Regions from separate parts of the Shewanella psychrophila genome, predicted to be linked through region 2. Evidence: predicted binding sites of a transcription regulator. Region 2 holds the regulator's gene; the other holds the start of a gene.

Region 1 (9,920 bases), 1.7 Mb from region 2:
CGGTCAAACTTATCGACGAAGACTTGGTCCACGTGATTACTGTTGAGCTGACCGCTTGCCTGGCGATAATGTTTGATGATTTCATTGTTTGTTGGAGAATATCGAATTAAACCCATCGAGTTTGTTGCTAGCCATAAGTTTCCTTGGCCGTCTTGACCTATGTCGGTATATATTGCTTTGGGAAGTGGGGTATTTGAGCTGTTGTAAGATTTAAAGGTGTCAGTTGACGATTGATAAAGGTTTAATCCGTCACTTCTGGTGAGCAACCAAAGCTGCTTTTTTCTTCCGTAGAAGAGTTTTTTGATATGTTGCTCAGTTGGACTGCGATTATCGCCGGTCACCCGATATATTTTAAAGTGTTCTCCATCAAACCGATTCAACCCGTCTTGAGTCGCCACCCACAGGTATCCAGCATCATCTGTGACGATATCTGTGACGGTATTCATGGACAAGCCATGCTTGGCATCAAAAAAGTCGAATTTGACTGGGCTGGCCCAGACAGAATCCGTCACGAGTAAGAGCAATATAAAGGCAAGACTTCTCATTACAATGAGTCTAAGGTTCTAGTAAGTGATTTAGTCTTTAAGTTTAGAAGCTAACAATAAAAGTGCACATATCAAGTATAAGAATTTATAGACAAAAAAAAGAGTGGCAAAGCCACTCTTTTTTTCGAGGAGATTAACTTAGAAAATCAGATGTGCCGCACCAGCAATGATAGGCAAAGTAACTAGAGTACGAAGGATAAAAATCACGAAAAGCTCGAAGATATTGACCGGGATCTTGCTTCCCATCAATAGCGCGCCGACTTCACTCATGTAGATAAGCTGAGTTACAGATAAGGCGGCAATGATGAAACGTGTCATATCCGATTCGATTGAGCTGGCAAGAATCGAAGGAATAAACATATCGGCAAAACCGACCACTATGGTTCTGGATGCTTCAGCCGCTTCAGGCACCTGTAATAGCTCTAAAAGCGGAATAAACGGCATGCCTAAATATTCAAATACCGGTGTATATTCAGCGATAATCAAGGCAATAGTACCAATCCCCATGACAACTGGAATAACGCCAAATACCATGTCGATGACATTCTTTATGCCGTCGTTAAATGTCTGCTTGATACCGTTAGCTTGTCCTGCTTTAGCCAGTGCCTGATCTAGGCCCCAAGAAAATACTCCGTGTCCCTGTGGGATTACTTCATCGTCAGGATGTCTTGGAGTGCTATCGATATAGTTATCTTTCTTCCAACGCAGTGGAGGGAGTTTAGGTACGATAACAGCAGCCAATATACCCGCTAAACACACGGTTAAATAGAAAGGCACAAACATATGCTCGAGTTTGACCTGAGAGATAACCACCAGAGAGAAGGTAATAGATACGGCAGAAAAAGTGGTACCGATAACAGCCGCTTCTCTTTGGGTATATAAACGCTTCTCATATTGCTTGCTGGTCATCAAGATGGCGACACTACCATCACCTAACCAAGAAGCCATACAGTCTACTGCGCTACGTCCTGGCAAGTTAAAAACCGGACGCATGATTTTAGTTAACAGCGTACCGATAAACTCGAGTAAGCCAAAGTTCATCAGTAACGGCAGTAACATGCCGGCGAAGATGAAGACACTAAATAGCGATGGTAAGAGGTCATTTAAGATCAACGCACCAGTATCACCAGAGGTAATCGCTTCAGGGCCAACACCGAAGAAAGTCATCACCACGAAGATGGCGCCAAGTATGCGAACAACCAGCCAAGCTGGCGTGACATTGAGCAGTGCGTTGAAGAATGCATGATTGATGATCATTGCAGGCTTAAACAACTTAGTTATCAAACTCGCCGCGGTCGTTATCACGATGATCGCGGTAACAATAGCAGTGATAGTGTCACCAAGTAGGCTCTGTAGCCCCTTAGAGACAATAGCGATCGGGATAGTGATAGCATCGTTATAGCTGATAGGCGTCATAAACAGCAGCAGACCTATCAATGACGGAATGATAAACGTCAGTATCGTTTTTATGTTATGGGTTTGTTTTTCAGCCACTTTTTTTACCCTAAATTACCGTTTTGGCACAATTGCAATAAGTTAACATTTCGTCCAATTTGAAATTAATTTTGAATATCCATTCAAATCGAGGGGGGCAAGATTACCCCCTTAAATCCAGTATGTAAAACGATTCTCTGGCTTGATGAGATTAATCACAGATAAAGCATAGTTATTACACCTTTTTGAGTATTTATTTTCTAGCTTATTAAACATGATGCTCATGCCATGCATCTTGGTTAAATTAAAGTAAAAACAAATGGTTGAACTTGTTGCTTTTGGTTTGTATTTGATGGGGTTTGCCATTAAAACATTGACTGTGAAGAAGTATTAATCGGTGGCGATAATACACTCTTGTATGTTGCTGTTTAGGATTAGTTGTTGAGTTTGTTGATGGGCAGGTACACCCATGGTTGTTATTTTCGCCAAGATGGCCGCTACACCGGAAACCTCAGACTTCACTAGTATTCAACGACGTATTACAGCGGCTTGTAACGGAGAGAAACCTAAGTCACTGCTGCCATTTGTGGGCAAAGAGCGTAAGGATATGCCAAAAGGACTGATGTTCAGTGCTAAAGATTACTTACAACTAGTTGATGATACAGGGCGTATTATTAGAGATGACAAGCGTAGTGCCATTAGTCAAACATCCCAACAGCTACTCGACAGACTCAACATTCCTCAAGAAAACTGGCTGAAACTGACTACTGAGTTTAGTCGATTATTTAAAGGCCCTGTGGGAACACTTCAAGAGTTAGATGCCTATTGTGAACACTTAGATAGAAAACGCAGGCAAGGGGCGGCTAACTGTCATTGATGGCTAGATAGCGCCTAATTACGCACCCATTTTAATAAAATGGCTAGCCGAACTTAAGTTCGTTATTCTTGCTGCTTGTTTCTCGGTTTTTGAGCCGATATTTAGACATCCAGAGCTATTAACTACCCGCTAGGAGCTCATGAAGCGTAAATCATGTTGAATTAGTGAGGTAGGGGCTGGAACTTTAGGTTGAACGTGGCGCTTCGAGTTGGAGAAATTAAAATGGGTGGCTTGGGTTAATTGCTTGGGTTAATTTGATAAGCAGATGGAAGGGCCCGGAGATTGAGCTTTGATGCATAAAACACCGACCCTCTAAACATTACTTGCTCAAGTGTGACCATCTGTTTATTTGAACACATTTATCGACTATAGCGTTTGTTTCTTCATCACTAAAGGAAAGATAATCATTTATACAGTTTCTCAATGTTGCAGCTGTAGGCTTGAAGTTATCATTTTTTATTAATCTAGGGTCATCAAGCCAACCTTTACGCTCAAACGACAATAACCAATATGCAGCAGTACCTAATTGTTGTTCATTTGTTGCACCTGACCACTCTTGACGATTTAAACCATTAATGTTGCCATATAGCACCCATTCAGGAGTCTGGGGAGAACATGCTGTGATGGTTGCAATTAACACAGTAAAACTAAGAAAGTTATTGATATTCATCATTAAAACCTTATATATAAAATATAACAATTAGGGTTGAGTGATAAAACTGGATATTTCGCTTAGCGAACATCTCTTCAAGGTCATGATAACTGAGTTTATAAGCCAGACAAAATAACTAACAAAATAACTAAGACACCCATAATTGTATGAGTCAGCTCCCTTTCCCTTGTTTAAAGTAGAAGTGAACCACTCATTTAATGGCACTATAAACACCGCTGGAAATAGGGGAGAGATTGGCGCATATATTCTTATCTTTTCTGCTTTTATAAGGTGTAAACATCCTCTTCAGTCAATCCTAGGTCTTTCAAAAGCTCTCTGCGCTCTATGCGCTCCAGCTGTTCCTTGATATTTTCGCTGGCTTTTGTCTTTGTCTTTGTCTTTTTCACAGTCCTCGTCATGACCCTCGTCCAGGTTTTAGTGTTAGCCTCAGATGCTTGGCGTCTTTCATCTGCTTTTTGTTCTTCACCTATCTCACCTGCTTCATCTGTGATGGCAAATAATGGGGAGGCCGTTGAAGGGGTCATAGTCATCTTGTCCTGATTAGTATTTATAAATGAGATCGCTCAAATCATAAGCAAAATAAAAATCACTGTGTGCTCTCAGTGTATCCAGCCTTTAAGCTTGATTGGAAAGCGCCCTTGTTCAAAGTAGAAGTGCAAGACTCGCTGAATGTGGATGGCAAGGTTAACCGATGAAGTTTGAAGTCGTAGATAACTCGAAAGAGGATAGATTGGGGGCTGGCGAAGGAAGGGGACTTGATTTGATGCCGTTAGCTGTAAGGCATTATTGCCTGTGATGGCTAAGCTTTATAGATAGAAAGTTTTAGCCATCACCTGTACATTTTTGCATTGGGAGAGGATCAGATGAAACTCAAGCTTAGGATTCTAGCGCTTATAACCTTACTTACTCCTTCATATCTGTATAGTGCTGAGCAAGCTTTATCCATCGCCTTTGTTGAGTATCCCCCTTATCATTTTACCTCTGGTAATAATGTTGAAGGGATATCGATTCGCATCATAGAGGAGGCCTTTAGGCGAATCGATACCCCTATTGAGTTCAATGCTATTCCCTGGAGTCGTGCATTGAACTGGCTGAGGTTAGGGAAGGTTGATGGCATGGTTGGGGTATTTATTCGCCCTGAGCGACAGGAGTATATTGACTACAGTAAGGTTCCATTGTCGAAGGCACAGATACACCTTTTTGTTACTGAGGGCTCAGATATTGAATATGATGAAGATCTGACTAAGCTCAGTGATTTTCGCTTCGGGGTAAAAAAAGACTTTAGCTACGGACCTTACTTTGATGACTTAGTCGCCCAGAAGAAGCTGACTAAACTCATCGAAGATGTAGATATACCACAGCTACTGGTGAAGCTATGTACAGGAGTCACCGATATTATGGTTGGGGAGAGGCGTAATAGTGAGTATATGTTTAACCAGCTAATCAAGGAAACCTACTCACAGTTGAAACGCTGTAAAAAAATAATCGCGTTAACCCCAGCTATAGATGCAAGACTGGCTTATTTGGCATTTTCCAAACAAAATCAACTTACCGACATTCGTGACAGGTTCGATGAGGCTATGAACTCAATGAAACAGGACGGTAGCCTTAATAGGATCATCGAATCCTATCACCCTCACCTAAGCTATAAATCAGGCAATTAATCATAAATTTAATCAGGTAGTTAACCAAGTGAGCTGATCATAATAAGCTCATAAAAAGGGCGAACTATAAAAGGTTTTTCTCGCCCCCTATACATTACATAAACACACTAACCAAAGGTATCTCTCATGCTTTTGGCTTTATCGGCATTTATCTTAAGCTCAAGTACCGACGCTTCGACGGTTTGCACGGCGCGTAAGTTATCATTGCTAGCCAGGCTGATTGCGGCAATATTTTGATTGATCTCATCGACCACCTGCTTTTGCTGATCTGCGGCAACTGAGTTTTGCTGAGCCAGTGAGTGTATGGTGCTGATGGCCTGAAAGATGGTGTCTATCTTTTCCGCCGATGCATGGGTATCGGTAGCACACACTTCGGCTTGAACTCGGCTTAAATCCATCTGTCCAGCCCAGCTGGTTATCATGGCGAACATCTTATCGACGCTTTGAGAGATGCTATTAGTGGATTCTTGTGTGCGCTTAGACAAGGCTCTGACCTCATCGGCTACCACGGCAAAGCCTCGTCCTTGTTCGCCTGCGCGGGCGGCTTCGATGGCGGCATTGAGTGCTAGCAAGTTTGTCTGCTCGGCAATAGCATCAATCTCAGACATGGCAGAGGCGACTTGCTCGGCTTCCTTGTTGAGCTGGTGTGCGTTGGCAGCCGCTTCTGTTACCGCTTGGGTGAGTGAGGCGATGTTACTGGTGCTCGATTGCATTCTGATGCGGCTGTCATGGCATAGCTGGTAGGTTTCGTCGATATTGCTTGAGGTCGATTGGATATTAACGGCTACTTCGCCTATGGTTGAGGCCATCTCCTCCATGGCACTGGCTATCTGTTCCACTTGCAGACTTTCATGTTCTAAACCTGCATGGGTCTGATTAGCGGCAACGATGAGTTCATCGGCTATTTCGTCGATATGCTTGGCATTATCCTGAGAACGTCCCAATACCCCCTGGAGCTTGGCCTTTTGCATCAGCATTTGGAAGTCGAGTAGGGAGGAGGTATCGCGGCCACAATAAATGAATCGACTTACCGAGTCATAATCTTGCTTCATGTTCATTAATTTAGCTGGAATTCTGAAGGCTTCGTCATAGAAGATGGTCAAGTTTATCCCCATAAGCAGCGCACCAGCTAGAATGATGCCCCAACCCCAGATGAAACCAGCCAATACCAGTCCTGAGGTGGCACAAATGGCCGATAAGACGCGTTTCTGATTTAAGCTCAAGGGATCTGAGACGTTTTTTCCCTGATTGAGTCGCTTGTAGATCTGTTTGGCTCTGGTGATCAGCTTGTCGGAGGCTTTGATGCGAACCGATTGATAACCTATTATCTCACCTTTCTCAAACAGAGGAGAGACGAAAGCATCGACCCAGTAATAGGAACCATCTTTACAGCGGTTCTTGACCACTCCACGCCAAGACTGGCCCGACTTGAGCTTATTCCAGAGTTCTTTAAATGCGGCAGCTGGCATGTCCGGGTGTCTGACTAGACTATGGTTATGTCCAATGAGATCAGATCCACTGAATCCGGAAATATCGATAAAGGTTTGGTTTACGTAGGTAATGACCCCACGTTTGTCCGTATTTGAGATCAGTTCTTCACCGGCTGTGAGTTTTATCTCCCGGCCAGTGGATGTGTTGTGCTGACTTGTCATGCTACTTCCCGTTCAAAACTGCGACATCCCTATCAGATTCTGTGTCAGTTATTTGTTATTTAGACTGATTGTATCACTTATGTAGCTGTTTTATTTGTACTTTAACTGTGTATCGCCAGTGTATGTATTTGGGCGATAAGTCTGAACTGTGTGGCCAAAACGAAATGATCGCCTAAAACCATAGTGTAATAAAGATGATCTGTCGGACGGTTGATTTAATTTAGACTATGATATTTAAGGAGTTATAACTTTATCTTGTAAGTAAAGCGACCGTTCTCGATTAGAAATGTAAAAAATAGGTGCTAGACCTCTTTAATCAATTCTGCTTCCATGTATGTTAAGGGAGTGTGCGATGAGTGAATTAAGGAAAAATGGTAGAAAAGAGCAGAAAGCTATCCAGCTTAGCGTTTAAGTTTGGTGTACTCGGGAGTGTCGGTTTAATTATCGGCACTGTGTTATCTGTGATTGGCTTTCAAGATTTCGAGGGACACGGCTTTAATTTTCTTAATCATACCCTCAGTGAGCTGGGCCATTATGGTCATTCTAAGTTTGCCGTGGTGATCAATGGCGGGCTATTTTTTGGTAGCTTAAGTTTTATTATGTTTTGCCTGTTTTCAATTCAGCTGATGGATAACAGAGCCCTCTACCCGTTATTAATCGCACTCGTTTGTACCTTTATATCATTGGCGGCAGCGGGGTTATTTCCTGTTAATGTTTATCACCTGCACACTGCGGCATTGAAATACTTTTTCTATGGCGGGGGAGTTAGCTCATTCCTCTACCTTATCTACATTTTGATGAGAGGTAGGTTGTTCTATTCTCGCTGGAATACATTCACAGGCATGTTGACCTTCATCAGTTTCTTAAGCTTTCTCTTGTTTTCCCATCAGTCTTTGGGGTTAACTAGCGCAGGAAGACCCTTCTATCAGGAGATGGTGATGAGCTTGCCCAGACCGGATATCTGGTGGCCTGCGACGTTGGAGTGGATCTGTATGGGGCTATTTATGCTCTGGACTTTAGGCTTAGTCAGTAGTTTAAAGTCCAGAGGATGATTCAAGTACTCACGATAGCAAGCCCGTTGAGGGGGAATTGAGCGTATTTATCATTTTTAGTCATCCTGAACTAGTTTTAAAGCGTACTGAAGCCCGCTTGCTGATGCCAGTAGCCATTGCAACTGAGCTCAGATTCGCGCTTTTCTTGTTTTACTTGCCGCTGATGCTCGCCATCAAATAATGTATCCGCAAGCTCGACGCTCCTCAGGCTAGAGGGAGATACCCTGAAATAATCTACGCCCATTCTCTCCATATCGGCTTTCTCCGACGAGAGGTCGATGCTGGCTGCCGACTGAGTCTGTATGCCATTAAGCCGTAGTAGGGGCTCTGATTCCTGAGTCTGGGCTAACAATCCCTTAGAATTTGAGATGCAGATGGTCTGGCACTTGTCTTTGGTCAGTCCCTTGTGTCTGGCGGTAAAGCAGCGTGCCGAGAGGGCTAAGGGCATAAATCCATGACCAAAGACTTCGACTTCGAACGCGGGCGTTTCGGTTGATATGACCTTGTCGAGCCAATGTTTAGAAAGCTCAACTGGCATGACGAAACGTTGCATACCCCAGCTGTGTAGCTTCTTCAAGCTGGCTAAGTTGTAATTATTGACTGTGGGGCCGCAAATAAAGGGCAGGCCCAGCTCTTTAGCTGCCTGTACAGCGCCGATGTCGTTGGCTTCGATGGTAAATTCACCATTGTCGACTTGTTTCTTTAGCTCGGTATATTCTGATGGGGCTTCCAGTAATGCCAGAGTCGAGATTACCACCTCTTTGCCCGAGGCCCTGAGCATATGAGCCAAGTCCATATAGTCAGTAAACTTAAGTTCGCGGCGGCGACTGCATATGGTCTCTCCCAGATACACCAGCGGGAGCTGACTATTGGCAACGGCTTGATAAAATTCGATAACCTTCTCTTTCGGCCAGCAATATAATAGTGGCCCGAGTGATACTTTCATCTGTTTTCCTATGTTTTTCCTATGGGGTATAACACCTGACGGGCTGCCTGATATTCAGTCTTATAGCCTCCAGTGCTCATGGTCTGGCCATGGAGCCTGCAGTTTCATCGCATGTTCTTTTATTGAATGCTTAAATGCTCAGCGCGGAGCTAATAACTAAAGTTACTGCCAGATTCGTTCATAGGCGCCCAATGTGGTGGTTTGCCCCTCTGAGACTTTCGATAATGCCCTGTTCCATTCATCTCGGGTTCGATACTGCGTTGGGTTATTGAGATAGGTATCGATGGCGCGTCGCCACACTGAGGTCACTTGCTCTACATAAGCTGGGCTACGTTGTCGGCCCTCAATTTTTAAAGACACCACTTTTGCTTTGGCAAGTTCAGGGAGCAGGCTTAAGGTATTTAAGCTTGTGGGGGATTCGAGCAGGTGTGTCGGCTCGCTGTTATCTTGGGTGGTGTATCGGCCCTTACAGACGACGGGATAGCCCATTTGTTCGTTTATGGAGGACTTATCGATAAGAACCTCGTTGAGGCGCGTCAATCGGGTTCCCTCTTTTTCCTGCCAGCGAACGTGTTTAGCAGGCGAGCAGGAGCCACCGGTATTGGGTGACTGGCCGGTCACATAAGAGGAGAGGTGGCAGCGGCCTTCGGCCATGATGCAGAGGCTGCCAAATGCAAAGACTTCCAGATCCACCGGAGTGACCTTAGAGAGATCTCTCACCTGCTTCATGGATAACACCCGAGGCAATACGGCGCGTTCGATATTAAACTCCTCTTTATAGAGTTTTAGCGCTCCTAAATTGGTGGCACTGGCCTGCACCGACAGATGCAGTGGCAGGTGAGGGTAGTGGCTGTGGGCATAGTCCAGCAATGAAAGATCGGCCATGATCAAGGCGTCGATACCAGTATTGGCAGCAATATCAACGGCTTCGTACCAACGCTTCTCCTCTCCGGGCTTAGGAAAAGTATTGATGGTTAGGAAGATCTTTTTCCCTTGCTTCTTAGTGTATTCGGCTGCCTGCTGAAGTTTTTTCGGGGTAAAGTTGAGGCCCGCGAATGATCTGGCATTGGTGTCGTT
Region 2 (9,920 bases):
CTCGACTGACATCGTATGTATCTTGGTAATATTCTGATCTACATCCTGAGAAACTGCACTTTGCTCATCGGCGGCAGAGGCAATTTGAACATTCATTTGGTGAATAGAGTCTATGGCCTCAGCTATTTTAGTCAGTGCCATACCTGAGCGGGTGGAGTATTCGACTGCTGCCTGAGATTGTTCACGACTCTGCTCCATAACAGCCACAGCTTTACTTGAGCCTGTTTGGAGTTTATCTATTATGGAGTTAATTTCTTGGGTAGATTGCTGAGTTCTACCGGCCAAGGTGCGTACTTCATCCGCCACAACGGCAAAGCCTCGTCCTTGCTCGCCGGCTCTTGCTGCTTCGATGGCGGCATTCAATGCAAGCAGGTTTGTTTGCTCGGCTATGCCCTTGATCACATCTAGAACCGTGGTGATGGCTGCGCTCTGTTGATCGACTTCTGCAATTGCCTGTACCGAAATATCTATCTGTTTAGCTAGCTCATCAATTTGTACCACGGCCTGTTGCACAATTTTAGCGCCATCATCGGTTTGCTTATTGGCCTCGGTGGTAGAGTTAGCTGTATGGGCCAGGTTCGAGGCGACCTCTTGAGAAGTCACTGTTAATTGATTCATGGCGGTGGCGACGATCTCAGTCTCTTTGCGTTGTTCATCGATCACTTGGCTGGTTTGCTGAGAGACATCGGCTAGCTGCTCCGATTCAGCTGAAAGCCGTACCGTAGTCTCTGAAATATGATTGATCATATTGACTAGTCGGAGGCGCATTTCATTCATGGCGGTTAACAGCTCTCCTATTTCATCCTTGCTGTTGACTTCTATCTGGTGGTTTATGTCTCCCTCGGCCATATTTGTTGCTTGCTTAATCCCACGAATGATCATGTTGGTGGTGAGCCAACTGGTTAATAGGCCTATGATAATACTGGCTCCAGACAGTAAGCTTAACACCCAGATAGCCTGATGTTCATAGTCTTGAGCATGTCGGGCACTGGCTTCGGTAAACCTACCTATCTCATGTAATAAGGCTGAGAGTTCTTGATCGAGTTTATCTTCTTCGTGTTCAACTTTTTGAACCATCATCTCTGCTTCATGTAACTCACCCTTTTGCAGAAGGTCAAATACCTGATGCACGTGTTCGACAAAACCTTTGTGTTCGGTTTCAATTTGTTTCAATGCTGTCAAAACAGACTCGAATTCAGTGTAGATGGTTCCCGTTGCTCCCACCATGGCTTCTTTAGCCATGGCTTCTGCTTCGAAGATTTCGGCTTCGATCTTAGGAGTGAGGGCGGCGAAATGATGCATTGCAGCGTTAAAATGCTCTCGGTTATCAGGTTCCCTTCCCATCGTTGTGCCGAAATGCAGACTTCGTTCAAATTGAATTGCTTGTTCAAGCTGATGAGTGGTGATGGCGGCGAGCTTATCTGTGAGCGGAATATCTTGCTCGGCAACAGCCTTTAACTCTTTTCCTATTTGATTCATGCTGTAAATAGCGTATCCAGAGCTGAGAACTAACAGGCCGATGACTATGGCTGTATTGCCAAGTAATCTTGCCTTGAGCGATAGGTTAATCATGAAAACATCCTCTAAATATTTGGCCAAGATAGCTCGCTTGTGCTTGTTAACCCTTAGAATCGGCGGCAAGCCGAGGTTGGATTTAGCCATGCCTCCTTGAGTATAGTCATATACTAAAAAAACACTCTTATTGGCCTGTCTAAATTTAGGTAGAGATTGATAGCTGGCTTGCTTTACAGCTAAAAGGTCATCTGTTTGTTAATCAACTTGAGAATGAGGTAGTGCAGCTAAGAATGCTACGAAAGGTATGACTCAATAATGCTGATTTTCTTTATGATTGGGCGAAATAGTAATCAGAGCATTAAGGTGAATGAGGTAAACCGAAACACACTAAGGGTTTTGCATTAAACCCTTAGGTGCGCTTTATTTTGTTTGAGGTTAACCAGATTAATCTTGGTTATCTGCATCCCAGTAATTGGTCGGACGCTTGGCATAGATCTCATCGACAGCCCTGACTAACACCTTGTTGTTCTCTGGGTAGACCACCACATCGTGTTTATCCCGGTTACCAATCACCATAAAAAGAAACTCTGTGTCTGAATCATTCCTGAGAGTGTGAGCTATGGCTGTATCGGCATTGAAGCAGATATAGTCGCCTTTTTTAAAGGGGTGAGGCTCGCCATCGATGAACAATGTTGCTTCGCCTTCTAAGGCATAAAGGTGTTCTTCTTCCTTGGTGTGATAGTGAGCGACGGTTGATAATTTTCCCGGGGCGAGACGTTCCATGGTTACGCCTATTTTTTCACACCCTGCAGCATCGCCGATATGTTTCTGTTGGCTGGTATATTGCTCTGAATGCTGCCAGGACTCCCAACAAACATCATCGACTTTAATTATTTTATTTATTGTCATCATACATCCTTAGCCCGAAGCTGCCTCTCATAGTCTGACTAATTTCGCACGAATTAAAGTGTGATTCAATATATTGGATACTATCGAGTGATAATTATATCAATAGGTACTAAAGAGGGGGGAAATATTGAAATGAAAAGAGACGCCATAAGCGTCTCTTCTTCTATGCTGAAAATAATACATCTCCGAGGCCTGGAGTCCCATCATTTCCTTCAGGAACTGAGTTAATCTGTATAGTTAAACAGAGATTTAACCGTATTTAAGGTTCTGCTTATCTCGTCTATGTTAGCGGGTGTAATGAAAATAGTATCATCACCAGCAATGGTGCCCAAAATCCCTTCAGGCTTGCCTATAGAGTCCAGCAGACGTGCGATTAACTGAGCCGCTCCCGGGCTTGTCCTGACGACTATCATGGCCTGGTTATGATCAACATCTAATACCAGATTTTTCAGCGGACTTCCCGCGGTGGGAACACCCAGTTCTGCCGGTAAGCAGTAGACCATCTCCTGTTTAGCATTTCGGGTACGCACCGCACCAAATTTGCTCAGCATTCTGGAGACTTTCGATTGATTTATGTTGCCGTAGCCTTCGGCTTGAAGGGCGATAACAATCTCACTTTGGGAGCCAAAACGCTCCTCTTTCAAAATCGACTTAAAGGTCTTAACAAGTTCGTCTTGATTTTTATTTGCTTGCATAGTTTTTGTGTTCTTTTATTCAAAAATCCCCTCTATTTTGAATATTGTTGCTTTTTTTGTCAACAAATACTCGAGTTGGATGAATAAAAATGCAAGTTATCAAGGGGGGAGATTTGTTATACCAAGTAATTAGGTGAAGTTAGGCTAAGCTGAGCGTTAAAGTTGCGTTGTTTAGCTGATAATATGCTGGGAAATGCGTATATGGCTCACCGACTTAGACGTTTTTGTGATGGCAATTAGAAATAAAATCTAATCAAGACTAAGGGATAATTGAAATTTATTCATTATTCCAGTAATGTTGCGCCATCTAGAAAGATAGATCTGTATCACAAATATCCAAGAATTGACGGAGATAACTATGAAAGTTGCTGTACTTGGTGCCGCTGGTGGTATTGGCCAGGCTCTTGCCCTATTACTAAAAACTCAATTGCCAGCCGGTTCAAAACTGTCCCTTTATGATATTGCTCCTGTAACACCTGGTGTTGCGGTCGATCTAAGCCATATCCCGACAGCTGTCGAAGTTAAAGGCTTTGCTGGTCAAGATCCATCTGCTGCCCTAGAAGGTGCCGATGTGGTTCTTATTTCAGCTGGTGTTGCACGTAAACCTGGAATGGATCGTTCAGATCTTTTCAACATCAATGCAGGTATCGTAAGAAACCTAGTTGAGAAATGTGCTGCGACTTGTCCAAAAGCACTGATCGGTATCATCACTAACCCAGTTAACACCACAGTAGCTATTGCCGCTGAAGTGTTAAAAGCAGCCGGTGTTTATGACAAGAGCCGTCTGTTCGGTGTGACTACATTGGACGTTATTCGCTCTGAGACCTTTATCGCTGAAGCGAAAGGTCTAAACGTTGCTGATGTTAAGCTGAACGTTATCGGTGGCCACAGTGGTGTGACGATTCTTCCACTTCTATCTCAGGTCGAAGGCATAAGCTTTACCGATGAAGAAGTTGCCGCAATGACGACTCGTATCCAGAATGCGGGTACTGAAGTTGTTGAAGCTAAAGCCGGTGGCGGCAGCGCGACACTTTCTATGGGTCAGGCTGCATGTCGCTTCGGTCTATCTTTGGTTCGTGGTCTTCAAGGTGAAGAGAATGTTGTTGAGTGTGCCTATGTCGATGGTGGCAGTGAGCATGCTGAATTCTTCGCTCAGCCAGTTTTACTGGGCAAGAATGGCGTAGAGAAACTACTGGCTTACGGTGACGTGAGTGAGTTCGAAAGTAATGCCCGTGATGCTATGTTAGATACATTGAAAGCGGATATTAAGTTAGGTGTTGAATTCGTTAAGTAATCGCGCTTACGAATAAAATAGCTGTTTAATAAAAAGGAGCCAAATGGCTCCTTTTTTGATCTTGCTTTCGGCTAGGCTGATTCCAAACTGTTCTTCTAGCTTCTAGCTTCTAGCTTCTATCTAGAGGTTAACGCTCTAGTGGCTTCTTTCTACGGCAATTTTAGCCAGAGATATCAGGGCTTGCTTGTAATCGCTATCGGGAATACAGGCCAAGGCTTTTATGGCCTTATCAGACTCTTCTAAGGCTCTGTTATAGGTATATTCCAATGCACCACAGTTCTTCAGTGCTGTGAGGATCTCTTCGATGTTTTGGGTTCCATCACCGAGTTCGACGGCTTTACGAATTAATCCTTGTTCTTTCTCCGTACCATGGGCTATCGCATAAATAAGCGGTAGGGTAGGTTTTCCCTCTGCCAAGTCATCGCCTATGTTCTTACCTAACTCTTCGGTATCGGCCGTATAGTCGAGTAGATCATCGGTTAACTGGAATGCAGTGCCTAAGTACTTGCCGTAATCCGCCAGCGCAGTCTGTATCTCTATGGGGCTATCGGCGAGCACACCAGCGAGTCGCGTGGCGGCTTCAAACAATTTTGCAGTCTTACAATAGATGACACGCATATAACTTTCTTCGCTGGTGTCAGGATCATTACAGTTCATTAACTGCAGCACTTCTCCCTCGGCCAGTACATTGGTTGCGTCGGCAAGCATCTCTAATACTTTCATGCTGCCTAATTCAGTCATCATCTGAAATGAACGAGTGTAAAGGAAGTCGCCGACTAATACGCTGGCACTGTTACCAAATAGGGCATTAGCAGTCTCCCTTCCTCTACGGAGCATGGACTCGTCTACGACATCATCATGGAGAAGCGATGCTGTGTGGATAAACTCAATGATAGCGGCTAGCTTAAGATGAGTCTCTCCTTGGTAGTCAATAGCACGAGCTGCCAAAATAGAGAGTAATGGACGCATGCGTTTACCGCCGCCATTAATAATGTAGAAGCCTAACTGATTGATCAGGGCAACATCAGATTCAAGTTGTGTATATATAAGCTTGTTGACGTCTTGCATATCGCTATCAGCTAACTGACGGATGGCGTTCAAATCCATAAATAGGCTCTGGTCTGTGGGGCCGAAAATTACTTGTCGGCCCAAATTAAGGCTTAATGTTATAATTATGGGATTCTACCTAAAAAAGCGTCTTAAGACAGCACTTGAGGCGAATTGTGCGAGTAATTCCGATCTTTTTTTATTCTTTAGTGAATAGGGCTTGTCACCTTACGCTTCTTAGCGTAAACTCCGCGACCATTGTCATTAAAGCTTTTATAACACCCCAGACTCAACAAATGAGCTGCCGTGTTAGAATACCGGAGTAAAATAGCTATGTACGCTGTTTTTCAAAGTGGTGGTAAGCAGCACCGTGTTGCTGAAGGCCATACATTACGTTTAGAAAAATTAGAAGTCGCTACAGGCGATACTGTTGAGTTTGACCAAGTTCTTTTGGTTGCTGACGGTGAGACTGTACATGTTGGTGCACCTTTAGTCGAAGGTGGAAAGGTTGTTGCTGAAGTTATCAGCCATGGCCGTCACGATAAAGTTACTATCGTTAAGTTCCGTCGTCGTAAGCATCACGACAAAAAAATGGGCCACCGTCAGTGGTTTACCGAAGTTAAAATTACAGCTATCAACGCTTAATTAGGAGTCTAACTCATGGCACATAAAAAAGCTGGCGGTTCTACTCGTAACGGCCGCGATTCAGAAAGCAAACGTCTTGGTGTAAAGCGTTTCGGTGGTGAGTCAGTTCTTGCTGGTAACATCATCGTTCGTCAACGTGGTACTAAATTCCACGCTGGTGTTAACGTAGGTATTGGTCGTGACCATACTCTATTCGCTTTGACTGACGGTAAAGTTAAGTTTGAAGTTAAAGGTCCTAAGAGCCGTAAGTTCATTAGCATCGAAGGCTAATCTTTAGCTTTTAGCTAAGATTGCTTATGAAAGCCCCGCCTTTGGTGGGGCTTTATTGTTTTAGATATTTAAGAATTGTTTTGGCGACCCAAAGCGGAAACGAGTATAATTCGTTTAATCTGTGGTGCCAGGAGTAGATATGAAGTTTGTCGATGAAGCTGTGATCAGAGTTGAAGCTGGTGATGGTGGTAGTGGTTGCGTTAGTTTCAGACGCGAAAAATATGTACCCGATGGCGGCCCGGATGGTGGCGATGGCGGTGATGGTGGTAATGTTTATCTGCAAGCAGATGAAAGTTTCAACACATTAATCGATTTCCAGTTTGAGCGTTTTCATCGCGCTGAGCGTGGAAAAAATGGCCGTGGACGCGATTGTACCGGTCATGGTGGTGAGGAACTGGTGCTTAAAGTACCTGTAGGAACCCGAGCTATCGATGAAGAGACTATGGAGTCTCTTGGGGACTTGACTGTTCATGGGCAAAAAATGCTCGTGGCAAAAGGTGGCTTCCACGGTTTAGGTAATACTCGCTTCAAGAGTAGTACTAACCGCGCTCCTAGGCAGAAAACCTTAGGTACACCTGGCGAAGTGCGTAGCCTTAAGCTTGAGCTTATGCTGCTTGCTGATGTAGGTCTCTTAGGCATGCCTAATGCGGGTAAGTCGACCTTTATTCGTTCTGTATCTAGAGCGACTCCTAAGGTAGCCGACTATCCGTTTACCACGCTTGTGCCTAACTTAGGGGTTGTTAATCCCAGACATGGTCAGAGCTTTGTGATCGCCGATATTCCTGGTTTGATCGAAGGTGCTGCCGATGGTGCCGGGCTAGGTGTTCGCTTCTTGAAACACTTAGAACGTTGTCGTGTGCTGCTTCACCTTATCGATATAGAACCTATCGATGGTAGCGATCCTGTTGAGTCGGCGCGTGCCATTGTTGGCGAACTGGAGAAGCATTCTCCTGAGCTTGCCGGCAAGCCTAGATGGTTGGTGATCAATAAGACAGACTTGCTGCTCGAAGAGGAGCTTAAAGAGCGTGTCGATCACATAGTAAAAGAGCTTAAGTGGGAGGGTGATGTTTTCACCATTTCAGCTTATAACCGCGATGGCACAGAAGCGTTAAGCCTTAAGCTTATGGACTTTATTGACTCACTTCCTGATGAGGAAGTCATCGATAAAGACCAAGAAGTTGAATTTAAGTGGGATAACTATCATAAAGATAGTGATGAGCTAAATGAAAGCTTCGAGGACGACCTCGATGATGACGATGATTTTGATGACGATGATTACGATGTCAAAGTGATCTATCAAAGGTAAGTCTTTAGCTTTAGTGTAAATCGGAGCCTCATTTTGAGTTTATATTCTTCGGGATTGATGTGTACGCAGATACTCAAAATGATATAACCCGGCAAGTTGTCCGGGTTGCTCAACTCCTGCTAGCTTATGGTGCTGATTCTGAGCTGGTTGAAGAGATCAGTCAGCGCTTAGGTTATGCATTGGGTCTCGCCAGTGTCGAAATCTCTATCTCTTCAAATTCCCTAGTATTAACCAGCTTAGTTCATGGCCGCTGCATTACGACTACTCGGCGTACCCGCGATCATGGTATTAATATGACCGTCATCTGTGAACTACAGAGAATATGTTTGCTCACAGAGAAAGGCTTATATGGCCTTCAGGAAGTCAGGAGACGGGTTTCCCGAATCCAACCTAGAACCTATCCCAAACGTTACCTAGTGCCTATGATTGGCTTGTCATGTGCCAGCTTTTGTCATCTTTTTGGCGGGGATCTTCCCGCATCTATACTGACCTTTTGTGCGTCGTCGGTGGGAATGTTTGTTAGGCTTTCTATTGCCAAACGTCATTTTAATTTACTGATAAACTTTGCCGTTACGGCATTCGTGACAACGTTAATTGCTCAGCTTGGTTATCAAATTCCCTTTACCGCAACACCTAAGCTGCCCATGGCTGCGAGTGTGCTTATGCTAGTCCCCGGGTTTCCCATGATAAATGCTATTTCCGATATGGTTAAGGGTCACCTCAATGTCGGTATTTCAAGATGGGGACACGCGACATTGCTGACCGTCTCGTCGGTTATAGGTATTACGATGGCGATGCAACTCGGTGGGTTATTTCTCTGATGGAGCAAATCGTCGAACTGGTTTGGTCTTTACTTAATGATGCACTATTTTCGGCAATACCGGCTGTCGGTTTCGCCATGGTCTTTAATGTTCCCAAACGATTCCTTTCCTATTGTGCATTAGCTGGTGCTATTGGCCACAGTAGCAGAACCTTATTACTTCATGTCGGTTTGCCCATCGAATGGGCGACATTTGCGGCAGCAGCCTTTGTAGGGCTTATTACCATAGGCTTTGCTAAACGTCATTTAGCACCACCTCTTATGTATGCGGTTGCGGCGATTATTCCTATGATTCCTGGCACTTACGCGTTTAATACCGTTATTGCTCTAGTCCAACTGACGGCACAATCTGAGATAAGTCCAGAGCTCACCTCGCAAGTTATTAGTAATGGCTTAAAAACTGTGTTTATTCTGGGTGCTTTATCGGTAGGGCTAGCTATGCCTAGCTTGATATATTTCAGAAGTCGCCCCGTTATTTAATTTAAGTGGGTCAAGAGACCCGGAGATAACTATGAAAATCGCCATGATAGCTGCGATGGCTAATAATCGTGTCATTGGTAAAGATAATCAGATGCCCTGGCACCTGCCTGAAGACCTTAAACATTTCAAGGCGATGACCTTAGGTAAGCCCATCGTCATGGGCCGAAAGACCTATGAATCCATAGGTCGCGCACTTCCGGGAAGGCTCAATATTGTCATTAGCCGCCAAGACAATCTGTCTATAGCCGGAGTGACCTGTGTCACTTCATTTGAAAGTGCTATCGAAGCGGCCGACGGGTGTGAAGAACTGGTGGTGATTGGTGGTGGACAACTTTATGCCTCGCTTTTGAGTAAAGCCGACAAACTTTATCTCACAGAGATTAACTTAGATGTCGATGGCGATACTTACTTCCCCGAGTGGAATGATGGTTCCTGGGAACGGATTAGCCAAGAAACATCAAAAAATGACAAAGGTTTAGAATATAGCTTTATCAACTTGGTGAAAAAATGTTAAATTGTGGGGGTTGTTATGTTTCGGATTTAGGGTGGGGCATATAAAATGTGATTGTTTGATGCTCTACAGTATAAAAATAAATAATAAGAGGGAGTATCAGATGCGTCTGTTACCTACAAGCATTGCTGCAATTATCGCCGCATCGGCATTTTCAATGCCAGTACATGCCAATTCAGACCAACTTGCGGCGAATATCTGTAATTATGTTCAAACAGATGATAAGAATCGTTTGCGCAAAAAGTTAAAAGAAAATCGCGTAAAGCTGCGTAATATCTATTCTGGTGTTACATGTAATGGAAGTAGTTTACTGCGGACCGCAATGAATAGCGGTTCAGATAAAGTGGGTACTTTCATTGCTAAACGCCTTTCTGTATCAGATCTTACGGCTGCTGAAGCAGATGGTATGACAATTACAGATTGGGCCG

Evidence for each region. Region 2 encodes ArgR, which controls arginine synthesis, uptake and breakdown. Its sites were predicted from a motif close to ANTGAATANNTATTCANT; they were not measured.
Region 1: the regulator ArgR is predicted to act here: its motif matches at 2,110-2,127, upstream of sps_RS20710 (YjiH family protein).

Annotation. Positions count from the first base shown of each region.
Region 1 covers NZ_CP014782.1:4,767,055-4,776,974, reverse strand. The annotation lists gene sps_RS20715 (ATP-binding protein) at 1-545, opposite strand, end outside; gene sps_RS20710 (YjiH family protein) at 684-2,039, opposite strand; partial or broken gene sps_RS20705 (transposase) at 2,458-2,856, shown strand; gene sps_RS20700 (hypothetical protein) at 3,176-3,529, opposite strand; gene sps_RS20695 (hypothetical protein) at 3,793-4,053, opposite strand; gene sps_RS20690 (substrate-binding periplasmic protein) at 4,393-5,193, shown strand; gene sps_RS20685 (methyl-accepting chemotaxis protein) at 5,301-6,845, opposite strand; gene sps_RS20680 (DUF998 domain-containing protein) at 7,217-7,897, shown strand; gene sps_RS20675 (U32 family peptidase) at 7,974-8,843, opposite strand; gene ubiU (ubiquinone anaerobic biosynthesis protein UbiU) at 9,006-9,920, opposite strand, start outside.
Region 2 covers NZ_CP014782.1:3,077,510-3,087,429, reverse strand. The annotation lists gene sps_RS13290 (methyl-accepting chemotaxis protein) at 1-1,662, opposite strand, end outside; gene sps_RS13285 (cupin domain-containing protein) at 1,960-2,427, opposite strand; gene argR (transcriptional regulator ArgR) at 2,649-3,119, opposite strand; gene mdh (malate dehydrogenase) at 3,478-4,413, shown strand; gene ispB (octaprenyl diphosphate synthase) at 4,549-5,520, opposite strand; gene rplU (50S ribosomal protein L21) at 5,794-6,105, shown strand; gene rpmA (50S ribosomal protein L27) at 6,121-6,375, shown strand; gene cgtA (Obg family GTPase CgtA) at 6,515-7,681, shown strand; gene sps_RS13250 (threonine/serine exporter family protein) at 7,741-8,502, shown strand; gene sps_RS13245 (threonine/serine exporter family protein) at 8,502-8,981, shown strand; gene folA (type 3 dihydrofolate reductase) at 9,013-9,495, shown strand; gene sps_RS13235 (DUF3718 domain-containing protein) at 9,596-9,920, shown strand, end outside.